Regions from separate parts of the Nocardia sp. NPDC088792 genome, predicted to be linked through region 1. Evidence: riboswitches for the same ligand, from Rfam matches in the RefSeq annotation. Region 1 holds a riboswitch; each other region holds the start of a gene.
What was found. Region 1 has a riboswitch for magnesium ahead of ACIP5Y_RS11860 (hypothetical protein). Riboswitches for the same ligand answer to the same signal wherever they lie in the genome.
Positions count from the first base shown of each region.

Region 2: linked by a shared signal. The riboswitch ahead of ACIP5Y_RS22665 (MgtC/SapB family protein) and the one ahead of ACIP5Y_RS11860 (hypothetical protein) in region 1 are both predicted to bind magnesium.
Region 3: linked by a shared signal. The riboswitch ahead of ACIP5Y_RS37735 (stealth conserved region 3 domain-containing protein) and the one ahead of ACIP5Y_RS11860 (hypothetical protein) in region 1 are both predicted to bind magnesium.

Region 1 is NZ_JBIVKC010000002.1:541,798-549,298, reverse strand. Features, by position in the region: gene ACIP5Y_RS11870 (nitrate/sulfonate/bicarbonate ABC transporter ATP-binding protein) at 1-854, opposite strand, end outside; gene ACIP5Y_RS11865 (ABC transporter permease) at 923-2,680, opposite strand; gene ACIP5Y_RS11860 (hypothetical protein) at 2,680-3,429, opposite strand; M-box (ykoK) riboswitch at 3,611-3,781, opposite strand; gene ACIP5Y_RS11855 (DUF3558 domain-containing protein) at 3,863-4,390, shown strand; gene ACIP5Y_RS11850 (DUF3558 domain-containing protein) at 4,390-4,911, shown strand; gene ACIP5Y_RS11845 (hypothetical protein) at 4,952-5,143, opposite strand; gene ACIP5Y_RS11840 (AraC family transcriptional regulator ligand-binding domain-containing protein) at 5,507-6,499, opposite strand; gene ACIP5Y_RS11835 (AraC family transcriptional regulator ligand-binding domain-containing protein) at 6,510-7,412, opposite strand; gene ACIP5Y_RS11830 (AraC family transcriptional regulator ligand-binding domain-containing protein) at 7,396-7,501, opposite strand, start outside.
Region 2 is NZ_JBIVKC010000003.1:984,766-992,266, forward strand. Features, by position in the region: gene ACIP5Y_RS22650 (ferric reductase-like transmembrane domain-containing protein) at 1-756, opposite strand, end outside; gene ACIP5Y_RS22655 (hypothetical protein) at 1,120-1,533, shown strand; gene ACIP5Y_RS22660 (TetR/AcrR family transcriptional regulator) at 1,612-2,238, shown strand; M-box (ykoK) riboswitch at 2,380-2,554, shown strand; gene ACIP5Y_RS22665 (MgtC/SapB family protein) at 2,750-3,457, shown strand; gene ACIP5Y_RS22670 (ABC transporter permease) at 3,454-5,193, shown strand; gene ACIP5Y_RS22675 (nitrate/sulfonate/bicarbonate ABC transporter ATP-binding protein) at 5,205-6,524, shown strand; gene ACIP5Y_RS22680 (hypothetical protein) at 6,602-6,844, shown strand; gene ACIP5Y_RS22685 (carboxymuconolactone decarboxylase family protein) at 6,967-7,501, opposite strand, start outside.
Region 3 is NZ_JBIVKC010000006.1:318,674-326,174, reverse strand. Features, by position in the region: gene ACIP5Y_RS37750 (AarF/UbiB family protein) at 1-633, opposite strand, end outside; gene ACIP5Y_RS37745 (hypothetical protein) at 639-1,493, opposite strand; gene ACIP5Y_RS37740 (vWA domain-containing protein) at 1,490-2,326, opposite strand; gene ACIP5Y_RS37735 (stealth conserved region 3 domain-containing protein) at 2,478-3,866, opposite strand; M-box (ykoK) riboswitch at 3,938-4,117, opposite strand; gene ACIP5Y_RS37730 (fatty acid desaturase family protein) at 4,343-5,437, opposite strand; gene ACIP5Y_RS37725 (hypothetical protein) at 5,546-5,953, opposite strand; gene ACIP5Y_RS37720 (AraC family transcriptional regulator) at 5,943-7,052, opposite strand; gene ACIP5Y_RS37715 (cytochrome P450) at 7,168-7,501, opposite strand, start outside.

The sequences.
Region 1 (7,501 bases):
TCCAGCATGCCGCCGATGCCGTCCACGCTCGCATCCGGCAGCGGCCGAGTGGTGGGGGTCGGCGTGATGGACGCGTGGTCACCGTCGAACGGCGAGTCGGTGAGCATGCGATAAGCCTGATCCACCAGCTGCTGGAAGTGCGCGCCGCGGGGATCCCGCGGGTGTTCGAGACCGATCCGGATCTCACCCTTGATGCGGCCGGGATTGTTGTCCAGCACCAGGATTCGGTCCGCCAGCAGCACCGCCTCCTCGATATTGTGGGTGACCATCAGCATGGTCTTGGTGGGGAACGCGGTCTCACCCCACAAGCGCATGAGCTCGCCGCGCAGGTTCTCCGCGGTGAGCACGTCCAGCGCCGAGAACGGCTCGTCCATGAGCAGCACTTCCGGCTGCACCACCAGGGCGCGCGCGAAGCCGACCCGCTGCCGCATACCGCCGGAAAGCTCCTTGGGATAAGCGTTCTCGAAACCGTCGAGACCGATCATGTCGATGGCATCGGTGACGCGTTCACCGCGCTCGTACGCCGGCATCCCCTGTGCGCGCAGCCCGAGTTCGACATTCTCCCGCACCGTCAGCCAGGGCAGCAGCGCGAAGGTCTGGAAGACCATGGCGGTACCGGCGGACGGTTCGGTGATCTCGGCGCTGCGCAGCCGCGCGGTACCGGCCGAGGGCCGCACCAGACCGGCGATGATCCGCAGCAGAGTCGACTTGCCGGAGCCGGATTTCCCGAGCAGCGCAACGATTTCCCCTTCGCGCAGCTCCAGGCAGACATCGGAGAGCACAGGCAGTTGCTCCCCGGAGGGGTTGGTGAAGTTCTTGGTGACACGATCCACGGTGATGACCGGAGCGGACATGGTAGTTCTCCCTACATCAATGACAAGCGCGCGAGGCGCTGAAATACACACGAGCGCGAGGCGCTGAATTACACGAGCGCGAAACGTTTTTCGGCCTGCACCTGCAGCCGTCGCCACACCAGCCGGTTGATGGCCACCGTGACCACGCTCATGACGAAGGTGCCCAGCAGCACCTTGGCGAAGTCACCGGCGGCGGTGGCATTGGTGATGTACGCGCCGAGCCCGAACGCCTCGAGATGGGTGTGCCCCGATTCGACGACCTCGCCGACCAGCGTCGCGTTCCACGCCCCGCCGAAGGCGGTGATGGCGCCGACCACATACCCGGGCGCGATCGCGGGCAGTATCAACGACTTCCAGCGCTGCAGGCCGTGCACGCCCAGATCGTCCATGGCCTCCCGCAGATCGGTGGGAATCTGCCCGGCCGCGGCGATCACATTGAACAGCACGTACCACTGCGCACCCAGCGCCATCAGTACGGTGCCGCCGATATTCAGCGAGACACCCGTGTAGGTGAGCGCCGCGATCACGAAGATGTACAGGAACTGCGCCGGGAAACTGGCCAGCACCTGCACCACCGGCTGCGCGAACCGGCAGACCCGCGGATTCATGCCGATCCACACGCCGATCGGCACCCACACCACCGTGGACACCACCAGCAGCACGATCACGCGGAGCAGGCTGGCCAGGCCCATGAGGGTGGTGGGCCCGAATTCCGCGAAGCCGACGGTTCTTTCGAAGTAGGCGGCCAGCGTCCAGGTCCCCCAGGCCAGCGCCGCGAACAACAATCCGAAGAAGATCGCGTCACCGGTGCGGCTGTCGCGCCGGTCGTCGTACGCGGACCGCGTGCTGTGCCCGAACACCCGCATGACCCGGTCGAGGCCCTCACCGACCGGCCGCAGCAGCCGCGCGGTCCGGCCCGGCAGCGTGGAGCGCCGCAGCAGGTCGAGCACCAGACTCCGTGGCGCCAGCGCACTTTCGGTGTTCTCCACCCGGAAGCGCTCCGACCATGCCGTGAACGGCCGCCAGAACAGGACATTCACCAGCACGATGGTGATCACCATGACCGCCGCGCCCAGCATGAGATCCCCGACCTGCGCATCGGCGGTGGCGGCGGCGATGAAACTGCCCATGCCGGGCAGTGCCTGATCATTACCCGCGACCGTGATCACCTCGGACGAGGCGAGCATGAACCACGCGCCGCCGAAACTCATCATGCCGTTCCAGATCATCGGCACCATAGCGGTCGGCACCTCCAGCCGCCACAGCCGCTGCCAGCGGGTCAGCCGCATCATGCGCGCCGCGTCATCGAGCTCCCGGGGCATATTGCGCAGTGCCTGGTAGTAGGCGAAGGTCATGTTCCACGCCTGCGCGGTGAAGATGGCGAAGATGCACGCCGCCTCGGCACCCAGGTACGAGCCGCGGAACAGGGCCACGAACGCCGTCACCGTGATCGAGACCAGCGCCAGCACCGGTACCGACTGCAGCACGTCGAGCATGGGCACGAGCACCTTCTCGGCGCGCCGCGACCGCGCCGCCCACTGTCCCACGATCAACGTGAACACAATGGACGCGAGCAGCCCGAGGAACATGCGCAGCGTGGTCCGCGCCGCGTAGTACGGCAGGTTCGACGGATCGGTGGAAACGGTGTCCTGCCCGGTGTCCGGCGTCCAGGGCACCGTCATATCGCGGAACAGCCTGAGCACCACGATGATCAGTACGGCGGCCGCGCCGATCAGCAGGTAGTCCGTCGCGCGGAGCCGGTTGCGGACGGCCGGCCTGTCCGGAGTCGTCTTGGGGCTGTTCGGGATTGCGATGTCGAGTGTCATCAGTCGTTCGCCTCCGGACCGGGCGGGGCGGTCATGACGTTGTAGTAGTGGACGGCCGACGCGATCAGCGCGGGCACGCCGATGATCAGGTTGAACACGACCACGCCCATACCGGCGCCGGCGACCGCGCCTGCGAGACAGCCGACGATCGTGCCCAGCGGCCCGGCGGTCGCCGTGCCGAGGGCACCGGTGAATACACAACCCAGCGGCCCGCCGACGATCGCGCCCAGCAGCGTGCCCACCGCGAGTGCGACGGTGAGCTCGTTGTTGACATTGGCCATGGCCGTGTTCATCCGATCCTCGGGGGTATCGGAGATGTGCTGCGCCAGCAGGATCGGCTGGGTGGCGCGGGCCTCGGCGTCGAGTTGCGCCGTCCGGCTGCGTTCTTCCGTGGTGGCGGGCCGGCCCAGGTCGGTGCGCGGGGTGAGGGTCGCGGTGGTCCCGTCCACCTGCGCGTCGACCGGGAAAACGGTGTCCTGCCGGATGATCGTCAGCGGGATCGCCGTGAGCGTCACGCCGTCCGGATCGGTGATGCGGAGCTGATTTCCGGCGACCCGGAGCGACCCGGCATCGGTGTGCAGCACCACCGACCGGCCTTCGATCCGCGCCTGTCCGTCGATGGCAGCGGCGGGGGTGGCGGCTTCGGCGGGACCGGTGTGTTCCGGCGGCTCGGCCAGGCCGACGGCATGGCCCGCCAGGGCGGTGGTGGTGATCGTCGCGGTGGCGAGCGCGAGCATACGAATTCTCATCTTTTATGCCTCGTGTGATCGCTGCCCGAATTGTATTCAGGGCAGCACGAATTTACCGATCGGCACTGTGGCGCCTACGGTGATGAATTTTTCTCGCGAAATTCCGCTGTCGTTCCGGAATTGCGCATGCGTGTATTCCGATGAGCACGCTGGGAGGAAGGCCCGTGGATCATGAGATGGGCAGACACCCCTCTCGTCAGAGCTTCGGCACTGTACGACGTATCGCTATGAACGGAAGCCACCTTGGATAACCCCTTAATCCGGGGAAATCTGTCCTAACCTTGGGCGTCTCTCGACGTCGTCAGATCAGTGGCCTGTGTTCGTACAGGAGCCTCGCCTATCGAGGTGCAATACCCAACGTAGTAAAGGCCCCGTAAAAAGTCAAAAGGCTTCTTTTCGGCGCATCTTCGATACGTCGCCTACTCTGGTCGGCGTGGTGAGAGCAGTATCGGCAGCGGCAGGGATCGCCCTGATCGGGGTGGCGATAGCGGGCTGCGGGCATGCGGGCCGGCCGGCCGCCGCGCCGACGACCACGAGCGCCGGGCCGATCGCGCCCTCCCCGAACACGGTCGGGCTCTGCGGCGCGCTCTCCGACTCCGATGTCGCACAGGCGACGGGAGTGCAAGGCCTGCAGCGCGTTGCGGTCAATCCGTTCAGCTGTAGCTGGCAGCCGGACGGCGGCGGCGATTACACCGTGATCTTCCACTGGTTCCGTGGCGCCGGGCTCGACGCGCGCCGCGATCAGATCACCGACAGCACACCGGCCACGGTGACGGTGGGCGGCCGATCCGGGCTGATGTGGACCTCCGCGCAATCGTGCGAGGTGGGCGTGCCCTTCGGCGGCACCGACTTCATCGATTGGTCCATCAAGGCGAACACTGCCGAAAACAGCCGCCCACAGCCGTGTTCGGCGCTCCAGCAGCTGGCCGCGGAGACCTTGACGAAGGCGGGGCAGGGGTAATGCGCAGGGCCCGGACGAGTTTGGCGCTGGCCGTGGCCGCGGTGGCCGGCATGGTGACGCTGTCGGGATGCACGCAGCATTCCGGGGATTCGGCGGTGCGGCAGTCGGTCGACCCCAATCTGCTGGCCGGGTGCGGTCCGATCGAGGATCAGAAGATCGCGCAGATCATCGGTGTGACCGGTCTGAAACAGCAGAGCCAGCCCACCATCTGCAATTGGACCGGCCGGAATTCGGCCGGCGCCCCCGTCGATGTCACCTATGCCTGGCTGCAGAACGACACCATGGGCCGCGAGGCCGACGTGGCCGGGCAGTCCGGTTATCAGATCGAACGAGTGGTCGTGCGGCACTTCTCGGGTATGTACTGGCACGACCCCGGCAATCCGGGCAGCTGCGCGGTCACGGTGGCCGATACCGGAACCGTCACCTGGTGGGTGCAGAACCGCGACCGGTCCGCGCAACCGGATCCGTGCGCCGCGGCAATGACTTTGGCCGAGGCCACCCTCGCGGTGGACGGCGTCTGACGGTCTGCTGCAACCTGTTTCAGCCTTTTTCCGGGCCGTCTCAGTGCTTGAGAAACGTTGCAGCGATGTTCCAGAACATGTTCTGGTCCACCGCGTGGAAATCCCAGGTCTCCGTGAGGCTGTGCGTGGCGGTCACGATCGCCGGGATGTCGAAGTCGTGACGGCTGGCCGTGCCCTTGGCCTCGACGGCGGTGATGACGAAGGCGGTGGCGGTTTCTGCGGTGTGGGGCATATGCGAGCTCCAATCGAGTACCGGGCCGGGTAGGTCGTGCGGGGCGGTGCGGGCGGTGCAGGGCATTTCCGGTGGTGCAGGGCATTTCCGGTGGTGTGAAGTGCACTGGTGACGCAAAGTGGAACAGCCGTGCGGGGCGATGCGTGGCCACGGACATCGTCGGCCGCGCCACGCATCTGAACGCCGTGACGCGCTTCGCGGCCGGCGCGTCACTGGCGTTTCCGTCCAGTTTTGTTTCGGCGAGTGACGCAGGGGAGTTCCGAAAACGCCAACTCGGTCGAAGGGGCGCCAAACTCTTGCTGGGGAGTTGCCCAAATACCGTACGGTAGGTGCCTTTTGGGGGTGCAACCGGGGTCGGATCACTCAGGAAACGTCGCGTCCGCGCCACCTGTGCACCGCCCGGCGGAGGCTCGCGGGATCGGCGTAACCGAGGAATTCCGCCTGCTGAGCGCGTGGAAGATGTTCCGCCCGGCGCAATCTCCGCTGCCGCGCCAGATCGAGTTCGCGGCGCCAGCTGGTGCCGTGCTCGGTGAGCCGCCGCTGTAATGATCTAGGTGAGGTCAGCAACCGTCTTGCCACCACCTCCAGCGTCGCCGAACCCTCCGTCAGTGTCGCATCGAGCGCCGCGCCCAACCGGTCCAGCCACGTCACCTCGGACTCCGGGGTCGCGGGCAGAGTTGCCGCGTAGGACAGCAGAATTGCCGTCAACTCCGGATCCGCGGACTTCATCGGCAGCGCCAGATCCGCTGCCCGCAAGGTGATGCTGTCCGAGCCGGACCCGAAATCGATTGCGGTGGCGCCGAACAACTCGGTGAAGGCGGTGCGTGACGCCGGGGCCGCCTGCCGGAACGAAACCCGCGTCGGCACCAGCGGATACCGCGTCGCGCCGCGCGCCCGGCCGATGATGAGCGCGAATGCGGCCTGCACCAGCAACTCTCGTCCGCGGCCCTCCTCGGTGAAGCCGAGTACCTCATAGCAGACCTCATGCTCGGTCCGCTCGGCAATCCGCAAACTGTAACTCGTTGTCAGGCAGCCGGAATGGCGTACACACGCGTCGAGCGCACCGCCGAGTGTCTCGCCGGACAGGAACAGGTACTCCAGGAGCCCGAATTCGCCGATGGTGCTCTCGTCCGCGGCGCGCAGCGCGATATCCGGATTACCGGTCTGCTGTTCCAGCAGCTCCCACACGCGGGTGCAGTAGCGATGCGACACCCGTGCGGACTCACCGCCCTCCCGCCAATTCGGCACGCCCGCAAGCCGGGCCAGCCGATCGGGATCCAGGCCCAGCCGGGCCGCGCGCTCGAGCGCGAAGCGCGCCATGAGAATGCTGTCGGTCAATTCCGATCGAGTGTTCACGATCGGTGCATCACCGAACGGGCCGGTGCAGCGGTGCCGGAACCTGGGCCTGCGTGCGCCGCCGGGCATCCGCGAGCTCGCGGCTCCAGCTGGTGCCCGCCGCCGCCAGCCGGCGTTGCAGCGTCCGCGGACTGGTGTGCAGTCGCTTGGCCATCTCGTCGATCGCGCACTCCGTGCCGGCCGAATCCAGCTCGGCGGCAACCAGATCCGACCATGCGCGGGCGGGCGGGGTCCGCCGGGGCATGGCGTCCGCGCCCCGCCGCAGCACGGCCGCCAGTCGCGGGTCGGCGGTCTGCATCGGCCGCCGCAGATCGTCGGATCGCAGTGTCAGAGTATTCGCGTCGGCCTCGAAATCGACTGCCGCGGTGCCGAAGAACTCGGTGAACGGGGTGTGCCGACGCGGCGGCGGCTGCCGGAAGGCAACCTTGGCCGCCGCTATGGGCGCCTTGCTCCCGTGCCGGACCCGCGAGAGCATGAAGGCGAAACTCGCCTGCGCCGCCAGCTCCGCGCCCCGCGTCTGCTCGGTGACGCTGCGCACGGCGAAGGTGGTCTCGCGCTCGGACTCCGCCAGTACCGTCCACTGCCGCGAATCGCTCAGCCGGCCACCGAATTCCCCCGCCGCCCGGAACCCCTCGCCGACGGTGTGCGCGGTGGCTACCAGATAGTCGATCATGCCCAATTCCCCCGTCCCATATCGCTCGGCCGCGCGCAGCCCCACGTGCGGTGCGCCGATGCGATGTTCGAACAACTCCCACAGCCGTTGATAGACCCGGCCCGGCACGCTCGCCTGCGGCCCGTCCAGCGCCCAATGCCCGGCACCCGCCGCCCGGGCGAGCTCGACCGGATCCAGGCCCGCCGCCCGCATCCGGGTCAGTACGAAACGCGGTAGCAGCACGCTATCCGACGTCGACATGGTCGACTCCCCTCGGTAATCGGCCGGGCTCCGCATCCAGCAGTTCGAGATGACGTTTGCGGGCCCGATCCACCTCGAGCCGCCAGGTG
Region 2 (7,501 bases), on a different contig from region 1:
CAGCCAGCCGAATTGCCCCGGCTGGAATCGGAAGCCCTTGTGCCCCACCGGTTCGAAGCTGAGCGTGTGCGCGCCGCCGCGCTCGGCGGTGACCTTCGCGATCCGCCACGGCCGCCGCAACCGCCGGATCGGTTTCATCACCCGCACCCACACCAGCAGCCCGACCAGCGCCACGGTCATGACCACCCACAACGCCTTCTTCCACGTCTCGCCGAGGTAGTGGCCGACCAGCAGCATATGCGCCAACGCGCAGCCGACGATCAGCACCGACAGCACCCCGTGCAGGAGCTGCCACACCTCGTAGCGAATCCGTAATCGCTTGCGCCACACCGAGGTTGCGACGAGTGCCAGCAACAGCACGACCGAGGTGACCGCGAAGCGGGCCCGCCACGGCGCCTGCGCGAGATTCAGCAGCCGCGCCACGTCCACGCCACCCACCTGCAGCAGCACCGGATGGGCGAGGATGAATGCCAGTGCGACATAGGAGATCTGGCGGTGGAACTGCACCAGCGCGTCCTCGCCGAAGGGCGCGGCCATCGCCTGGAAGCGGGCGACCAGCGCGAACTGCATACCCAGCATCGACATTCCGACGAACCCGAGCGCGACGGAGAATTCGATCCAGAACCCGCGGTGTGCCGACTGCGTGCCGGCCACCGCGAACACCAGCGGCAGCACCGCGACGGCCACATACAACCCGAGCCAGCCGATTCCCCGCAGCATCAGCGACAAACGATTCTCCTGACCATTCGACCTCACCCCCGGCACGGTGGCGAGCACGGACACGGTGGGAACAGCTGCCGGAACGGATCCGGAGCGACTTCGGACGTCGAGAACCTGCACTTACGGTACGGCAGCGCCCCCGGATTCGATTCGACCAGCCGCGAGCGTCGCCATCCAGGGCCACCAGGCCCGCTTCCGGCGTGCCGGGTGGCTCTGGTCTGGGCAGGCCATGGGCGCTCTCGGTAGCCGAGCCGTAGCCGTTGATCGTGGAGCGGTGGGGCACCGCATCGATTACCGAGTGAGTGGTCCGATACGGGCGTGTCGCTGCCCCTGAACGCCGACACTGGCGTATATGCGCCATCCACGACGCATGTATCGGTTCGAAATCTTCATGGGGAGATGATCGACATGATCCGGCATCGCAAATCGATTGTCGCCGCTGCCGCGCTCGCCGCGGCGGCGACGTCGCTGGTGTTGGCCGCACCGGATGCGGCCGCCGACGTCAACAGCGTGACGGTGACGGGCACGAGCCTGAGTTTGGGCGTCGACAGGTTCGGTACCGGCTGCTCGTACACGGTCCAGGTGAACGGCAGTCCGTACGAGGACGTGTATCTCAACGACAGCAATGGCGCGAGCTTCGGTCAGCAGCAGCTGCGCCTGGACAACAGCGGGAACGCCTCCACCACGTGGAGTCCGACCTCGACCGGAACGCATGTGATCACGGCCTGGTCGTGGCGCGGCGGGCCGCAGTTCGCCTGGGAGCAGGTCGGCAGCGGCCTGGATCTGGGCAGCGCGTGCGTGGTCACCAGCTGAGCACGGGCGCGGGCGTTTCGGCCCGCTCCGGCGCCGGGTGCGCGTGGGCGCCCGGTGCCGGGCATTAGTCTTCAGGAGGTGCACACCGAGCAGCCCTCCCCCGACGCCGAACCCCGTATCTGGGGCGGCACGACCCTCACCGAACGCCGTGAGGTGCGGCGCGCGGCGCTGCTGGAGGCCGCTCTGGACCTGATCGGCGAGTCCGGCGCGGGGGCGGTCACCATGCGTGCGGTGTGCCGGCGCGCGGGCCTGACCGATCGCTATTTCTACGAATCCTTCACCAGCCGTGACGAATTGCTCGATGTGCTCTATCGCCTGGTCGCCGACGAGTTCCTGGAGCCGATGACCGCGTTCGCCGTCGTCGACGACCCGAGCCGCGACCGCGCACTGTCGGAAGTGTTGCTGGACAAGGTGCTCGCGGATCCGCGCAAGTCGCGGCTGTTCCTGGTCGAGCCCTATTCGTCGACGGGCCTGGGCCAGACCACGATCGCGGTCATGCCCGCCTTCACTCGCCTCATCCAGGATCACCTGTTCGCGCACATCGAGGATCCGGTGCGGCGGCGACTGGCGGCGGTGACCATGGCCAGCGGTAATGCGGGCATGTTCTCCGCGTGGCTGAACGGCACCCTGCGCGCCAGCCGCGAACAGCTGGTCGATCACCTGGTCGCGACCATCGCCGCCTACCGCACGATGTATCGCAGCTGACCTGTCGGCTTCGAGCCCGATCCCCCGCGACCGGCGCGATTGCGGCAGTGGGCAACTCGTTCCGGCGCCCGCCCGGTCGCCTGGGACCGCGCTCACATCGAGTTGCCGAAACGGTTGGCGCGGTGTTAACTCGCTGGCGCAAGGTGCCGTCGTTAGCTGAGGCTCCTTCACGGATACAGGCCGGCGACCCCGAACGTCGAGAGACGCCCAAGGTCAGGACAGGCCGCCCCGAACTAAGGGGTGGCCCCGACCGGCTCCCGCTGTCGTAGCGGGTTCACGCCGTGGAGTGCTGAAGGTCTTACGAAGGGTGGTATCCGTGCCCGGCGCGTCCGCCGGGCCCCTCCCCGGCGCGTGCGCGGTGGAACGAGGAGGTGGTCGGCATGCCCGATGGGGACACAGGTCCGTTAGCCAATCGTTCACTCGGCGACACCGACACAATCCGCTTTCCGCTACCTCACGGGCGGTAGCGTGCGATTTCGAGTGCGCCGACGCTAGCTGGGAGAAGGGCGTCATGTCGACGTTGGAGATGCTGTTACGGCTCGGCGCGGGTGTCGGGCTGGGCGCGGTGATCGGGTTCGAGCGCCAGTACCGCGCCCGCATGGCCGGGCTGCGGACGAACACGCTGGTGGCCGCGGGTTCGACCTTGTTCGTGCTGTTGTCCGCGCACGGGTTCCACGGTGGCGACGCCGACCCGACTCGTGTTGCGGCGCAGGTGGTTTCGGGTATCGGTTTCCTCGGCGCGGGTGTGATCATGCGCGAGGGTTTCACGGTGCGCGGGCTGAATACCGCGGCGACGCTGTGGTGTTCGGCGGCGGTGGGTTCGCTCGCGGGTGCGGGCATGTTCGATACGGCCGCGGCGGGCACGGTGGCGGTGGTCGTGGTGAACACCGCGCTGCGCACCGCGGCGCGCGCGGTCGACCGCCCGCAGGAATCCCACGACATCGAGGCGTTGTACGCCTTCACCGCCGCGACCGACGATTCACACGAGGCCCATGTGCGGGCACTGCTGGTGCAGTCGCTGACCCGCACCGATTTCCGGCTGGTGTCGATTTCCAGTCATGACACCCAGCCGGGCCGGGTGGAGGTGCGCGCCGAACTCACCGGTGACCGCCGCGATGATCGTCAGATGGAGGCCGCGGTCAGCCGTTTGAGCCTGGAACCGTCGGTGACCAGTGTCGGCTGGCGTACGGTGGCGCAGCCCACGGTGGCCGACGAATGACCGCCGGTCTGCGCTCCTATCCCTCGCGCGGGGCGCTGGATCGCCCGCGCTCGCGCTGGGCGGATGTGGCCGTGTTCCTGGGTGCGGCCATCCTGATCTGGATCATCGTCAAGGTGTCGGCGGGCATGCACGTGCCCTTCGATCAGGCCACCGCGGCCACCAATATCTCCACCGATCCGGCGAAACTGCCCTATTACGCGGCGCGTTCGCTGTTGCGCATGTTCATCGCGCTCGGGGTGTCGATCGTGTTCACCTTCGTCTACGCCGAGGCGGCCGCGCGGCTGCCGCGCGCGGAGAAGGTACTGTTGCCGGCCCTCGATATCCTGCAGTCGGTGCCGATCCTGGGTTTCCTGTCGGTGACGGTGACCGGGTTCATCGCCCTGTTCCCGGGGTCCTCGCTGGGCCTGGAGTGCGCGTCGATCTTCGCGATCTTCACCTCGCAGGCCTGGAACATGACCTTCGCGTTCCATCACAGCCTGCTCTCGCAGCCGCGCGAATTGGATGAGGCGGCCCGCAATCTGCGGCTCTCGCGCTGGCAGCGGTTCTGGCGGGTGGATGTGCCCTCGGGCATGTTCCCGCTGGTGTGGAACGCCATGATGAGTTTCGGTGGTGGCTGGTTCTTCCTCACCGCGGCCGAGGCGATCAGCGTCAACAACCGCAATTACGCGCTGCCGGGCATCGGTTCCTATGTCGCGTCGGCGACCGCGGATTCGGCGACCGGCAAGGTGCTGCTGGCCATCGCGGTCATGATCATCATGGTGATCGGGCTGAATGTGCTGTTCTGGCGGCCGATCACGGTGTGGGCCGAACGATTCCGGGTGGAGGACAGCGAATCCGCCGACGGGCCGCGCAGCCTGGTGCTGGATCTGTTGCGCCGCAGCCACATTCCCGGACTGCTGGGCCGGGTGTTCGGGCCGCTGATCTTCCCGGTGGATCGGGCGATGCGGGTGTTCGGGCTGGCCGAGCATCCGCTGTACGTGCCGCCGGCGCGCCGGCGCGCCGCCGATGTGGTGTTCACGCTGGTGGTGTTCGCGGCGCTGATCTACGGCGGCTATCACATGCTGCACTACATCGGCAGCACAGCCGGTTTCGGCGAGATCGGGCATGCCTTCGGGCTGGGCGGGATCACGCTGATCCGCGTGGTGGTGCTGTTGTTGCTGGCGACGGCGGTGTGGGTGCCGATCGGGGTGTGGATCGGGTTGAACCCCAAGGTGACCCGTATCGCGCAGCCGATCGTGCAGGTGCTGGCCAGCTTCCCCGCCAACTTCCTGTTCCCGCTGGTGGGTGCGGTGCTGATCGCGACGGGTGCGAGCCTGCAGTGGGCGGGCACGCTGCTGATGGCACTCGGTGCGCAGTGGTACATCCTGTTCAATGTGATCGCGGGCGCCGCGGCGGTGCCCAACGATCTGCGCGAGGCGGCGGCGAATCTGCGGCTGCCGCGGCTGCTGTGGTGGCGCAAGCTGATCCTGCCGGCCATCTTCCCCAGTTACGTCACCGGCGCGATCACCGCGGCCGGTGGCGCGTGGAATGCCTCGATCGTGGCCGAGGTGGTGAAGTTCGGTGATCACACGTTGACGGCAACGGGTCTGGGCGCCTACATCGCCGAGGCCACCAGTTCCGGTGACTCGCCGCGCATTCTGGTCGGCGTGCTCGTGATGAGCTGTTTCGTCGTCGGTTTCAACCGGTTCTTCTGGCGGCGCCTCTACGGGCTGGCAGAACGCCGCTATTCGCTCTAGGACGGAGGATTATGACCAACTCGGTGACCACCGGAGAGGTCCTCATCGACATCGACGATGTCGACATGTCGTTCACCGGTGCGGCCGGGGAACGCCTCAATGTTCTCGAGCACATGAATCTGCAACTGCGCGAGGGCGAGATCGTGGCATTGCTGGGCCGCTCGGGCTCGGGTAAGTCCACGCTGCTGCGGATCATCGCGGGCCTGCTGGCGCCGACCGGCGGGCAGGTGCGCTATCGGGGCACGCCGTTGACGGGTTCCAATCCCGGTGCGGCGCTGGTGTTCCAGTCCTTCGCGCTGATGCCGTGGCTGACGGTGCAGGACAATGTGGAGTTGGGTCTGGCCGCGCGCGGGGTGCCGCCCAAGCAGCGCGCCGAGCAGGCCCTGCAGGCGATCGACCGGATCGGCCTGGACGGGTTCGAGTCGGCCTATCCCAAGGAGCTGTCCGGCGGTATGCGCCAGCGGGTCGGTTTCGCTCGCGCGCTGGTGCTGGAACCGGACCTGCTGCTCATGGACGAGCCGTTCTCGGCGCTGGACGTGCTGACCGCGGAGAATCTGCGCACCGAGCTCGTGAACCTGTGGGACACAGACGATTTCCCCACCAAATGCGTGTGCATCGTGACCCACAATATCGAGGAGGCGGTGCTGCTGGCCGACCGGGTGGTGGTGCTGGGCTCGAATCCGGGCCGCATCATCGCCGAGGTGCCGGTGGAGCAGCCGCGCCCGCGTAACAAGCGCGCGCCCGGCTTCGTGGCGCTGGTGGATCAGATCTACGGTCTGCTCACCGGCCGCGACGAGGTGCAGCCGGCGGTGGCCACCGAGTCCGCCACCCCGTTCGCCACTCCCCTGCCCGATGCCTCGGTCGGCGGGATCGCGGGTCTGCTGGAACTGGTGTACGGCAAGGGCGGTCGTGCGGACCTGCCGGTGATCGCCGACGAGCTCAATTTCGAACTCGACGATCTGATGCCGCTCGTCGATGCCGCGGTCTTGCTGGGGTTCCTGCTGGCCGATTCCGGTGATGTCATCCTGACCAATATCGGCTCGAATTTCACCAATGCCGATATCCAGCGCAGTAAAGCCATTTTCGCCAGTCAGGCCCGCCGGCGCGCACCGCTGGTGCGCACGATCTGCGGGGCGCTGGTCGGCAACGGGGACAAGTCGGTGCGCGCGGATTTCATTCTCGATCTGCTCAAGCGCGGATTCTCCGACGATGATGCGCGCCGGCAGCTGGAACTGGCCATCGATTGGGGCCGGTACGGCGAATTGTATGACTACGACACCGATTCCGGGCGCATCACCGCCGACGAGGATGCCGACCTGCAGGCCTCCTGAACCACGGGTCCGGACCTTACGATGAAGCGACGGTCGAATCAGATCGTTGCTGGTTCGAACGACTGGATGTGATCGTCGTGAGACGCAAGGTAATCGGACACGTACTCGCGGCGGTGGCCGCAGCCGTGATGGTGACGGCCTCGGTCGCGGGGACGGCGGCCGCCGCGGTGGTGATCCCGATGCATCAGAGCGACGGCGCGGATTGGCGCGATCCCGGCGCGCCGCCCGGCACCGACCGCCATTGCGACCACCGCGGCTTCTGGCACAACGACGACGGCGACCAGTGGGGTCACCCCGACGGCCGCTGCCACCCTTGGTGATTCGGCATCGAACCGCCGAGTCCCCCGATATGCCCATGGCTTTCATTTTCCGGAGACACCCTGTTCTGATCGGCAGGGGGAATCACCACAGGGCCACCTATCGTGCGGTCGCTGTCGTGTGCTTACTCTCCGGGCGGCGCGGGGATCTGAAAGGCGTTGAGCAGCGCGGAGGTTGCCAGATACATACCGATCAGGTTCACCATGTCGAGCACGCCGGCCTGCCCTACCGCCTCGAGAGCGAGGCGGTAGGTGTCGTCGGAGACCGATCGGGCGCTCACCAGCTCGTCGGTGAAGCGGTGCACGGCGGCTTCGGTGGCGGAGAGCTGCTCGGCCGGTTCTCCGTGCAGGAGCGCGGCGATCACCGGTTCGGCAATGCCGACGTGCCGGGCGACTGCCGCGTGGGCATAGATCTCATAGCCGGAGTTCCAGGCCACCCCGATCGTGAGGATGATGATCTCGCGAAGCGGAGCAGCCAACGTTGATTCGGCCTGGTCGGCGCGAACCCAGTCCAGGTACCGCTTGCCCGGGCCGGGGCGGTGCAGGAACGCGTTGAACGGCCCGATGAGGTCCCCCTCCGCGCTGACCGCGCGGAATCCCGATCGCCGAGCCCACGGCACGACCTGCGCGTGCAGCTCGTCGGCCAGTGCGAGCTGGTCC
Region 3 (7,501 bases), on a different contig from region 1:
GGACTGATAGTTCCGGTGCCCCCGTTCGGTGCCGCCCAGACCGGCCAGCGCCGGGACGAACATGCCGTCGTAGTCCAGCAGCCGCAGCGTGTCATCCTCCGCGACGAGCAGATTGCCGTGCTGCAGATCGCCGTGCGCGATGCCGTACACCGCGAGATCGGCGATCAGCTCCGCGAACCGTTCGGCCACCCGGTCCACCGCGCGGCTGTCCCGGTGGTGCACATCGAGCCACGCCGCCAGCGTGGTGCCCTGCGCCCATTCCATTTTCAGCACCGGATATCGGCTCGCGCCGACCAGCACGGCATCCGGCAGATATTCGAATCCGATCTTCCAGGGCTGCGACAGCTCCGCCGCGGACAGGGCGGCCAGCTTCTCACTGATGGCGCGGTATCTGGCCTGCTGGTCGGGCACATAGCGGGTGAAGCATTTGACGGCGTAGCGGTGACCGGTCCGGGTGTGGGTCATCGGGAACACGCTCGCGAATGCGCCCGAAATGGCCCGGGGCTGCCGGAGTTTGGTCAATTCCGGGACCGAATCCCTGAGCTCGGCGTGTGTGAAGCACAGGCTCGGATGCTGCAGGGCCTCTTGATAATTGCCCGCGGTGGGAAAAGCCCGGGCAATCCCCGTCGTCATCCCCGCTATCTCCCCTCGACGTCGATGCGGATCAAGGCGACGTCGTCGTTTCGAAGGTCCTGCCGGGCCCGCAGTTTGCCCAGCCATTCGGCGAATCCGGGCGTATCGTGCGGACCGCCGAACTCCAGGAGTTCGCGCAGCGCCGCACCCGGGTCCCCCGCAGCCAGGAGCCAGGCCGCCAATGCGTCCGACATCAGCAACAGCCTGTCACCCGGCAGGCACGTACCCGTGTCGAATCGGGTACGAGCCGTCAACAAGGCGGTGTCATGGTTGCGACTGCCGAAAAGGTCGGGGGTCGTTCCGAAATCCTCGGCGCTCTCGATCGGGAACGACCGGATCAGCGCCTCGTCGCGAATATGGAACAGGCACGAATCACCGAGTGCCGCCGCGTGCCAATGCCATTCGGGGGTTGCCCCCGCCTCGGCTTCGGGTCCACCGGGCGAATCGCCGGGTGCGACACGCACGGTGAGCATGGTGGCGAAGGTGCTGCCCGCCAGCTTCGCCTGCTCGTACCATCGCAGGGGGCGGCCCGCCGCGGCGCGACCGCCGGCGTACTCCGCCAGCCAGGGATCCCAGCGGCCCACCACCTCGGCGGCGAACTCCTCGTACGCGGTCCCCGGCGCGAAGAAACCCGGATCCGGCAGGGCCTTCGCCACCGAGACCGCGGCGAGCAGGCGGGCCCAATCCTTCGCCAGCACACTCTCGGTCGCGCCATCGCACACGCTGGCCGCGAGCGGACCCTCGATCAGCTCATCGAACGGAAGATCCGGCAGCACGCAGACCGCGTCCTCGCATTCGGCCGCGGTGCAGCCGTGCTTGGGCGCGATCAGATGGGTTACGTACAGGCCGGGAGTTGTCACCGCAGATCGGTCGCACGTGTCCCGATGTCCAGGAATTGGACCACCGATGTGATGTCCGCGTTGTAGACGAAACCGCGTGTGGTGTCGCCGACCAGTTGCCCCTGGGCGGCCGCGTAGGCGCGCATATGGCTGGGCAGCACGCTCGACATGCCGAAGAGCGTGCGGGAGTACGCATCCGGCAGGCCGTGATCGGAAGCCGGGAAGGTGACCGGGGACCCGCCGGTGGCCGAGACGTGCAGATTGAACAGCAGTACCGCGCCGTCGGCGGTGGCCTGCGAGGTCAGTTCGGTGGCGGCCTCGGTGGGTATGCCGTCGGTCGATTCGCCATCGGTGAGATTGATGACGATGGGCGGGAAGCCCGCCGGATACCGCTCGATCCAGCCCTTCACGAGGTTCTCCGCGTAGCGCAGCGCGCGGTTCATCGGGGTGCCGCCGTCGGCGTGGGGATCCATCCACAGCGGGAAGGTCACCGTCGTCTCGACGAGCCCGCCCGCGCCGTCGGGCACCTTCTTGGCACGCTCGTCCACGCGGGCCGGATTGTCGGCAACCTCGCTGAGCGGCACCAGATCACGCCCGGCCAGCGCGCCGGAGAAGGCCGAGCCGACGGTCGCGCCGTAGCCGATCACCGCGACATGGAAGTAGTCCCGGACTCCTTCCTCCTTGGCGCACTTGACGGCTAGTTCGGTCAGCAGCCGATTGATCGCATCGGCAACGACATCCGCCTTCCGCTGCGGTACGCCGCCGCCGATCTGATCGTTCATCGACGTCGATCGGTCGACCAGGAAGATGAAGCAGGTCGGATTCGTCCGGCTGATCTCTGCCGTGTACGGCATGAGCGCTCCCCAATGCTTTGCGAAACACGTGCTTGGCAACACACGAGACTCACCCCATGATGCCGCGCCACCGGCAGCGCGGCATCCATACGATCCAACCTCTCAGCCACTGGACTCCAACCTCCCAGCGGAGTCCCAATTTCGGTGGTGGTCAGACGGCGATCGGTTCGGCGCGGTCGTCGCCCGGCGACCGTAGCTCGACGCGCTCCCAGGGGGCGGGCTCCGGGAAGTAGTGCTGCAGGAAGTTGCGCACACGGGAGCTGCGGTGCGCTTCCTCGATCTCGGGGAAACTGCCGTCGTTCAGGCAGAAGAAGTCGGCATCGCGCCGAATCCCCAGTCCGACAAGCTGATCCAGCCCCTCCCGCGTAGTGGTATCGATGTAGCGGGCGCGGGCCGTTTCGTTCTGCACCGCGCGGCCGGAGAGCAGCGCGTAGTAGTGGTAGAGCGAATTGGTGACGGAGATATCCGTGCTGGAACGGAAACGACTGGCCTGGGTGCGGGCGAAATCGTCGGCGAAAACGCCCTCCAGCTCGAACAGCACACTGCGCCGCAGCGGAGCCGGCGCGTGCTCGAGATGCCGGGTGATCAACTGGCCGAAACGATTCCGCAGCAATTGCCGGTTATTGCGGGCCGCATTCTCGAATCCGCTGCGGCGCACGGCACGGGTGCCGGTGCCGATGCGCACGGGGGATTCGATGAACTTGCTGATCCCACCCGCAGTGAAGAACATCGTCGGCCGCATGGGACGACCGAAGAACATATCGTCATTGGCGTAGAGGAAATGCTCGCTCAGCCCCGGGATGTGGTGCAGCTGCGATTCCACGGCATGCGAGTTGAACGTGGGCAGGCTCGACCGATCCGAAAAGTGTTCGGCCGCACGCACGATCGTCACCTGCGGGTGCGCGTCCAGCCAGGCCGGCGGCGTGCAATCGGTGGCGATGAAGATGCGCCGCACCCACGGCGCGTTCGCGTAGACCGACCGCAGCGCGTACCGCAATTCGTCGATCTGGCGGACGCGCGCCGGCGCGCCGTCACCCTCGCCGAGCAGCGCCTCGGAAATCGCCGCGGACCGCAGCGCATTCCGCGCCGGATCGGCGGCATCCACCCAGGAGAACACCACGTCGATATCGAAATCCACATCCCCGGCATGCACATCGAACATGCCGCGCAACGTGTCCCAGTCGTAGCCGAAACGGCGGATCCGGGTCCGCTGCAGATCCTCGGCCGGAATCCGTTCGCGGGTAAGGGCATTGGGCCGCGGGCCGAGCAGCCCGTCGGCGCGGTGATGCCAGAATTCGATATCCACCGTGCCGGGACCGGCGGCGGCGCTGACCAGCGCATCGACGCGCGGGCGATAGCGCTGATCGATGGCCAGCGCCGGTTCGTCGCGCTCGGACCGGATCAGCAGGAACGGAATCTCCTCCGCCACCAGTACCGCGCGCAGCGCCAGCAGATTACCCAGCGCCGAACGCTCGATATCCGGCACGGCCGCCGCGCCATCGGCCACAGCCGCGGGGACACAGCTCAATACATTCCTCATCGTCACACCTACCTAGAACACAGCCGGAATCAGTGACGCACGAAAGAGTTCTGAACGCGAAAGACCTTCGCGTACTACCCCACACGTTGAGTTTCGACACTGAGCGACGTATCCCTGCGGTGCGCAGAATCCGGAAGCCACTTGGGATCAACCCTTAAGCCGGGAAGATCTGTCCTGATCTTGGGCGTCTCTCGACGTCGTCAGATCAGTGGCCTATGTTCGTTCAGGAGCCTCACCTAACGAGGTGCAGTCGCCATCCTAGCCGCCGCTCTTGGGCACGACAACCGGCCCCGGCCCACCTGAACAGCGCCACTGGCCGTCGGCGTACTGCGGAAACTGCCACGGCGTGTGGCATTTCAGGTCCGGCGGCGGTGTTTGCGGCGCGGGATCGGCCGCGGCCGATCCCATCACACTCCATGCGCACAGCACACCCACGGCTACGGCGGTCCAGCGGTGAGACATACGTCTCCATTCCTTCAGGCGGGCTGCCGGAGCGGACTGCCGGCCTCGTGCAAGTGTCGCAGCGCCTGTGCGTAGGACTCCAGGAGACCGGTCTCGCAGTACGGGATTTCGTGCTCGGCGCAGAACGCGATCACCATCGGCCGCGCCAGGCGCAGATTCGGGCGGGGCATCGAGGGGAACAGATGATGCTCGATCTGATAGTTCAGGCCGCCCAGCGCCACATCGGTGAACCAGCTGCCGCGCACATTGCGGGAGGTGAGCACCTGACGCCGGAGGAAATCGACGGCGCCGGGCTCGTCGAATACTTCCATCCCCTTGTGATTGGGTGCGAAGGTGCAACCCATGTAAAGGCCGAACAGGCCCTGCTGCACCGCGATGAAGACGAGCGCCTTACCCGGTGACAGCACCAGGAATACGACGGACAGGTAGGCGACCGCGTGCAGGGCGAGCAGCGCGCCCTCCCAGCCCCAATTCGGTATCGACCGCCGCCACACCGCACGCACGCTGGACCAGTGCAGGCTGCCGCCCTCGAGCAGCAACATCGGGAAGAACAGCCACGCCTGATAGCGGAAGATGAATGCCCGGAAACCGCGACCGGTCGCGGCGCGCCCGCTCGAATGCGCCAGGATGCCCATCACATCGGGGTCCGCGCCCTCGGTATTCGGATTGGCGTGGTGCCGATTGTGATTGCTGGTCCACCAGCCGATGCTCAAACCGATGCCGAGATTTCCGAACAACAGCCCGGCCAGATAATTGACCCGGCGGGTGCCGAAGATCTGCTGATGCCCGGCATCGTGGCCGAGGAATGCGAACTGCGCGAACACCAGCGCGAGAAATACCGCGGTGCCCAGCTGCCACCACGAATCGCCGATGAGCGCGAACGCAACCCACCCGCCCAGGAAGGCGGCCACCGTGATCCCGGCGCGCACGCCGTAGGACCGCAGGCGCCGATTCAGCAGTCCGGCATGCCGGATCTGGCGCATGAGCACCGCGTATTCACTGCCACGCCGAGCACCCGAGGCGGGCTCGGGCCGCGGTTCGGTGTCGATCAGCAACGCGGAAAGGGGAATTGCGCTGTCGGGGTCACCGACTGCGGAAGGTACGGGCACTCCACCTACGCTATCCGCACGAGGCGAACAACAGGCCCCTGTCGCCGAAACAATTAGCGGCGTGGCACGCATCGGCCGCGTTCCGCCGCACAAAACCGCAGCGTGCGCCTAGGGCGTGAGCTGATCGAGCAGCCAGCGCGGACCGACCGTCACGGCCCCGAACGGCTCGACGCGCTCACGTAATCCGCGATCCGCCGTCACCACGGTGATCGCCCGATCGCCCTGTTCCGCCACCGCCGCGGCCACCACGCGCACGATCTCGTCATCGCCGGACCCGGCGGCCGGCACCACGCGCAGTCCGTCGAACTCGGCCGCATCACCGGCGACCGCGGCCTTGGCCGCGCCCTCGAGCACGACGGTCACCTCGGTCGGCTGCCCCGAATCCAGTTCCGCCGCGGCCAACTGCCCGAGCAATCGCCGGGCCGCCCCCGCCCGGTCGCGCCACCATCCGTCGGGTCGCGAACCCACCACATTCGCCGCGTCCACGACGATCAGCCGAACTGCGTCATCCGTCACGCCCCCAGTCTTCCCCCTCATATTCGCGGTGGCCGACATTGACCGTTTGTGGCCCGATACGGACGGCCTTCGCGGCGATATCGTGACCGCGGTGCGCCCGGGCGAAAGTGCCCGGGGTTTGCCCCTTCCAGGTGCGGAAGGTCGAGGCGAAGGATGAGACGCTCGAATAGCCGAGGCGATCGGCGACCGACTCCACCGTCAGGCCCGTCATCAACAGTTCCTCGGCGAGCAGCCCGACTGTCTCGCAACTCAATTCCCGGAAGGTGGTGCCTTCCTCGGCGAGTCGCCGGCGCAGGGTCCGCACGCTGATATCCAGTCCGGCCGCGATACTGGACTGATCGGCGGTGCCGACACTGTGCACCAGCAGTTCCCGCACCCGCCCGCTGATTCCGCTGCGTTGCCTGCGCCGCTGCATGATCTCGACGCACTGCTGCTCGTAGGCCCGCGCCAGAGCCGCATTCGACTGTGCCGGGCGCATTTCCAGCATCGCCGCCCGCATCACGATCTCGAAGCGTGGCGCGTCGAAGTTCAGCTCCTCGACATTGAGCACGACGCCCAGCGTCTCGTAGACCGGATGCGCCTCCCACTCCAGATCCACCCGGGTGACCGGAAACGGCATGGGCAGCAGATCCTGCTGGATCGTGGAAATCATGGCGATGTCCCGCTCCTGCGCGAACCGCCGCAGGTCCGCGGGCACCACGCGATCATCGCGCAGCAACGCGACCTCCGCGCCCCTGACCTCGAGGTAGTGATGCGCGATGGCCACCGACAGATCGGTGTACCGCAACGCGATCTCCAGCGCACCGCGCAAGGTGGGACTGCTGATCATGGCGAATCCCAGCACGCCGAAACTCGTTGGATGACAGTGGAATCCGGCCAGAAACCCCAGTCCGGGTTCGTTCCCCAGCCCCTCCACCACCGTCCGCAAAACGATGAGCTCCTGCTCGAGCAGGATCTCCCCCGCCGGCTCGGCCAGTTCGCGTTCCTCGATCCCGCTGCCCTTCAGCACGGCCTGGATCGGCAATCCCCGCCCGACCGCGAACTCGGCCAGCAATGCCGTACCGCCGATGGAACGAACCCTCCCCAACCCGTCACCCATCGACGCATCCTCGCAAATATCGAGCACACACGAACCGAGAACCCGCCGGTAACATCCCCCGGCGGCCGGTCACCGATGTGCTGACCGAAAACCGGGGAATGCCGACGTTATTCGGCTACCACAGCACCGGGAGTCGCTCCGGGATCCGCTTCATGAAACGGGTTCGCCAGACCAGCTGATCGATCGGGACGGCCAGGTCCACGGTGGGGATGCGGTCGAGGAGGGCCTCGAGGGCGATCTGGGCGTGGCGGCGGGCGAGGGCGGTGGCGGGGCAGTAGTGCTGTCCGCCGCCGAAGGACAGGTGGGACGCGCTGTTGGGCCTGCCGAGGTCGATCACGTCCGGTTGCGGAAAGGCCCGAGGATCGAAGTTGGCGCCTTCGACCAGCACCAGTACCAATTCGCCGTTCCTGACCAGTACGTCGCCGAGCTGGATATCGTCGGTGGCGAGC